One region of the Hydrogenophaga sp. RWCD_12 genome, then DNA from elsewhere that is predicted to be linked to it. Evidence: predicted binding sites of a transcription regulator. Region 1 holds the regulator's gene; the other holds the start of a gene.
The links. Region 1 encodes FNR, which switches genes on or off when oxygen is low (the NO sensors DNR and NnrR bind a similar motif). Its sites were predicted from a motif close to TTGATNNNNATCAA; they were not measured.
Positions count from the first base shown of each region.

Region 1 (2,385 bases):
CCATCCATTTCACCATTCGTTCCCAGGGGCCGGACGTGGCGCAGGTGATCGAGAAGGCCGTTTTCATCGTTCCGCGCTAAACTGAAAGCTCATATCCATGTCATACGCCATGTCTGCCCAACCAACTGCCTCCAACAATTCCACCCGCACTCCATGGTGGAAGGTCCCCCACATGTGGATGGTGGTTGGTGGCCCCCTGGCAGTGGTGGTGGCCAGTGTGGCGACGTTTGTGATCGCCGCCAGTCATCCGGACCCGGTGCTCAACAAGGCGGACTACGAACGCGACCTCGCAGCTGCCCAGAAACTGCAGGGGCAGGCGCGGGTGGATGCGTTGATCACCCTGCAGCCTGCCGGTCAGGCGCGCAATCACGCGGCCTCACCGGTCGTAGGTACCACGGACCCGACGAAATAAGCGCCCCACACACCGGTTGAGGCGTCAAGCGAACAAGGAGACAGTTCATGAAGACTCAACGGTGGATGTGGATAGCGTGGCCCGCCTTCCTGGTGGCGGCGGTGCTGGAAATGATCGTGTTTGCGATGGTCGATCCCGGTGACCTGCACTGGTTCGGAAACCCGCTGGGGCTCTCGCGACAGGCGATCTATACCTTGGCCTTTTTTGTCTTCTGGGGCATCACCATGGCCTCCAGCGCGCTGACCACCTTGTTGGCCATGTCTCCGTTCGAAGTCAACCGCTGCCCGGTGCCCGAGGGGCAACGCCCGGAGGATTGCGCCAGGAATGGCCAGTGTTGTTGACTCAGCCTGTGCAAACAAAAAGCCCCGCTGATGCGGGGCTTTTTCATGTCGGGAGCTTCCTCAGCGGCAGGTCTGTGGATTCACGATCTGCTTGAGCGCGTCGGTGTTCTTGATGTGCACGTAGCGCTGCTTGACCTCGATGATGCCCTCGTCGACGAACTTGGAGAAGGTACGGCTCACCGTTTCGAGCTTCATGCCGAGATAGCTGCCGATTTCTTCGCGTGTCATGCGCAGGATGAGCTCGGACTGCGAAAAACCGCGGGCGTGCAGACGTTGGACCAGATTGAGGAGGAACGCCGCAAGACGTTCTTCCGCCCGCATGCTGCCCAGCAGAAGCATCACGCTGTGGTCACGCACGATTTCCCGGCTCATGATCTTGTGCACATGGTGCTGCAAGGTCGTGAACTCCCGCGAAAGCTCTTCCACCTGGTCAAACGGCATGACGCAGACCTCGGCGTCTTCCAGCGCGATGGCATCACAGGAATGGCGGTCACTGACGATCCCATCCATGCCGATGATTTCACCCGTCATTTGAAAGCCGGTGACCTGGTCACGCCCATCGGCCGTGGTGACACTGGTCTTGAAGAATCCGGATCGGACGGCATAGAGCGAAGTGAACTTGTCCCCGGTGTTGAACAACGCCGATCCCCGCTTGATCCGTCGGCGGGTCGAAATGACGTTGTCGAGTTTGTCCATCTCCTCGGGATTGAGCCCCATGGGCAAGCACAACTCCCGCAGGTTGCAGCTCGAACAAGCCACTTTGATGCTTTGAATATCCATAATTCTTCCGGAATTGTGGCGAAGCTTAACCCATCGCTGGCGCCAGCATCAAGGCGCGGCGGGACAGTGAAAGGGTCACAAGGGAAAACCCGCGGGGCAGAGGGCCGCTTGATCTTGATCAAGGGCCTCTCCAAGGCCTTGCGGCACATTCGTCGCCTGAACTGGAGAACTGTTTGTGAGCCACGCCATTTCCGACGAACTTCTCAAGCGATTTGACATCCCGGGCCCCCGGTACACGTCATATCCGACGGCGGACCGTTTTGTTGAAGCCTTCGCCGAAGCCGACTATATCCAGGCACTGGAGCAGCGCCGGGCGGGCTCCCTGGCTTTGCCGCTGTCGCTGTATGTGCACATTCCCTTCTGCGAATCGGTGTGCTACTACTGCGCCTGCAACAAGGTCATCACCAAACACCACGAGCGCGCCGCCGAATACCTGCGCTACCTCTCGCGCGAGGTTGAACTGCAGGTGCAGCACTTTGGCAGGGGACACAGCGTTTCCCAGCTGCACCTGGGTGGAGGCACGCCCACCTTCCTGTCTGACGCGGAGCTTGAAGATCTGCTGGCCATGATCCGGCGCAACTTCACCCTGGTGCCGGGTGGCGAGTATTCGATCGAGGTGGATCCCCGCACAGTGACAGGGCAGCGTCTGCAGACGCTGGCTCGGCTGGGCTTCAACCGCCTGAGCTTCGGTGTGCAGGACTTTGACCCGGCGGTGCAGAAGGCGGTGCACCGGGTCCAACCGGTGGAGCAGGTGTTCGAGTTGGTCGAAACCGCCCGCAAGATCGGCTTTGAGTCGGTCAACGTCGATCTGATCTACGGGTTGCCGCTGCAAACACCCGAGTCATTCGCGCG
Region 1 is NZ_JBKIXC010000005.1:496,537-498,921, forward strand. Features, by position in the region: gene ccoG (cytochrome c oxidase accessory protein CcoG) at 1-80, shown strand, start outside; gene ACLIJ1_RS20945 (hypothetical protein) at 173-412, shown strand; gene ACLIJ1_RS20950 (hypothetical protein) at 460-753, shown strand; gene fnr (fumarate/nitrate reduction transcriptional regulator Fnr) at 814-1,533, opposite strand; gene hemN (oxygen-independent coproporphyrinogen III oxidase) at 1,709-2,385, shown strand, end outside.

Region 2 (2,385 bases), on a different contig from region 1:
TCAGGAATCTCCAGTCCTGCGAACTGCGTCGGCAGCTTGCCGGCAAAGCCGGACACGGTTTCGGCGGCCTTCACCTTGAGCGCATTGGCCACGTCGCCGAGGTTGAAGTTCATCGCCTTCAACGTGGCCAGCGACATCTTCTGGACTTCCAGCGCCTGGATGGTCGCGCTCAGAGCCTTGGCGTTCTGGTCGAGCCAGAACTGCACCGCCTTGAGCTCCTCGATGCGTTTCTCGAGATCTTCGACGTTGAAGGTCGGCGCCACCCAGTGCCCGAGGTTGGGCATCTGCGGCAGGCTCTTGCCCAGGCCCTGCGCGACGCCGCCGGCGGCCTGCCCCGCGAGGTTCTGCAGGAACTCGAAACCGGGGACGAACTTGCCGAATCCGCTGGCGTCACTCATGGTTGTCTCCTGAGATAGGGGGATCAGGTGTCGGCGCCGTAACGCGGCGCGCGGCGCTCACGCAAGGATGCCACACCTTCGCGCACATCAGGGCCGGCAAAACCCATGAATTCGAGCGCCAGAGAGGTGTCGAACGCCGGGCCGGCCTGGCGCAGCCAGTTGTTGAGCGAGTACTTGGTCCAGCGGATGGCGGTCTGGCTGCCCGCCGCGAGGCGGTCTGCGACCTCGTACGCCTTGGGCAGCAGCGCCTCGTCCTCGACCGCCAGCGAGACCAGGCCAATGCGCTCGGCCTCTTCGCCGCTGATCGGGTCGCACAGCATCAGGTAGTACTTGGCCTTGGCCAGGCCGCACAGCAGCGGCCAGACGATGGCCGCGTGATCCCCGGCCGCGACGCCCAGGCGCGTGTGGCCGTCGACGATCTTGGCGCTCTTCGCGGCAATCGAGATGTCGGCCAGCAGGCCCGCCACGAGGCCCGCACCCACGGCCGGGCCGTGCATGGCGCTGACGATGGGCTTGTCGCAGTTGATGACGTTGTAGACCAAGTCGCGCGCTTCCTTCCAAACCCGCGTGCGCACCTCGAAGTCGGTCGCCATGTCCTGCACCAGCGCCAGGTCGCCGCCGCCCGAAAAGCCCAGGCCACTGCCGCGCAGCACGGCGCAGCGCACGCTGTCGTCGCGACCCACGTCGCGCCAGATCTCGCTCAGCTCCCAGTGGCCTTCGTGGCCGGCGGTGGGCAGCTTGCCGTTGCCGCCGGGGCCATCGGCCTTCATGCGGATGTCGAGCACGGAAGGCACGCCATCGACCGTTGGTCCGCGTCGGGTGATTTCCAGGGTCTGGTAGCGGCCGTAGTCGACAGCGGACATCGTTGTTTCTCCTCGCAATTTCGGGTGTTTGAAGCATCCGATTCTGCGGGGAAACCGCTGGAAATCCGCCGGGGATTTGCCCTGAGGGATGGCCTTGTTGCGGACGGCGCTTGACGCCGATCAATGCAAGTGCACGGGCGCAGGCGCACCATGAAGTCGTGGTCCCCGGGACCCGAAAGACCGACACCGAAACCCAGAGGAGAACCCATGAACACACCCATCTCCGACACCTACGGCCGTCAGCTGCGCGAGATGCGAGCCGACGTGCTGGCCCAGTTGCGGGCACAGCGTGGCGGCAAGATCGGTCGCGCCGAAGCGGCCGCCAATGCGCGCGAAACCGAAAGCGACGACTGGGCGCAGGCCGACGCCGAACGCGACCTGGCCTTCGCGCTCGAAGAACGCGAATCGGCCGAACTGGTCGCCATCGACGAGGCGCTCAAGCGCGTGGCCGACGGCAGCTACGGGATGTGCGTGGATTGCGGCGACGCGATTGCGGCCGCCCGCCTGCACGCCAACCCGGTGGCGATGCGCTGCCTGGGCTGCCAGGACAAGGCCGAACACGCCAGCGGCGCCAGCAAGCCGGCCGGCTACTGATTTCTTTTCCATCCACTTTTTTCAGGAGAGCTTTGCATGACCACATTCCACGCCGTTGTCTGGATGGACCACACCCAAGCCCATGTGCTGATGTTCGACCGCGAACACGTTGAGGCCCAGCGCGTCAAGGCGCGCCAGCAACACACGCCCAAGCACGGCCATGTCGGCGCCGACAAGGACTTCTTCAAGGCCATCGCGACCTCGCTTGAAGGCGTGACCGAGGTGCTGCTGACCGGCCCGGCCAACGCCAAGATCGAGTTCCGCGACTGGTGCAAGCACAACGCCCACGCCGTCGACAAGGCGGTGGTCGATGTGGTCAACACCGACCACCCGACCGATGCCCAGGTGGTGGCGATGGCGCGGCAGTATTTCACCAAGTACGACCAGAAGGCCGTCGATCCCGCACAGCGCTGACGCGCCAGCCTGTGCCCTGACCGCCCCGTGCTTCGCACCGGGCGGTTTTTTCTTTTGGGGCTCGGGCGCTTTGATATCCTGACGCGATGAGCAACACCACCCTGCCGGCGCGCAGC
Region 2 is NZ_JBKIXC010000003.1:477,002-479,386, reverse strand. Features, by position in the region: gene ACLIJ1_RS14190 (PhaM family polyhydroxyalkanoate granule multifunctional regulatory protein) at 1-398, opposite strand, end outside; gene ACLIJ1_RS14185 (enoyl-CoA hydratase/isomerase family protein) at 422-1,261, opposite strand; gene ACLIJ1_RS14180 (TraR/DksA family transcriptional regulator) at 1,469-1,855, shown strand; gene ACLIJ1_RS14175 (hypothetical protein) at 1,892-2,269, shown strand; gene ACLIJ1_RS14170 (VOC family protein) at 2,356-2,385, shown strand, end outside.
Region 2: the regulator FNR is predicted to act here: its motif matches at 1,372-1,385, upstream of ACLIJ1_RS14180 (TraR/DksA family transcriptional regulator).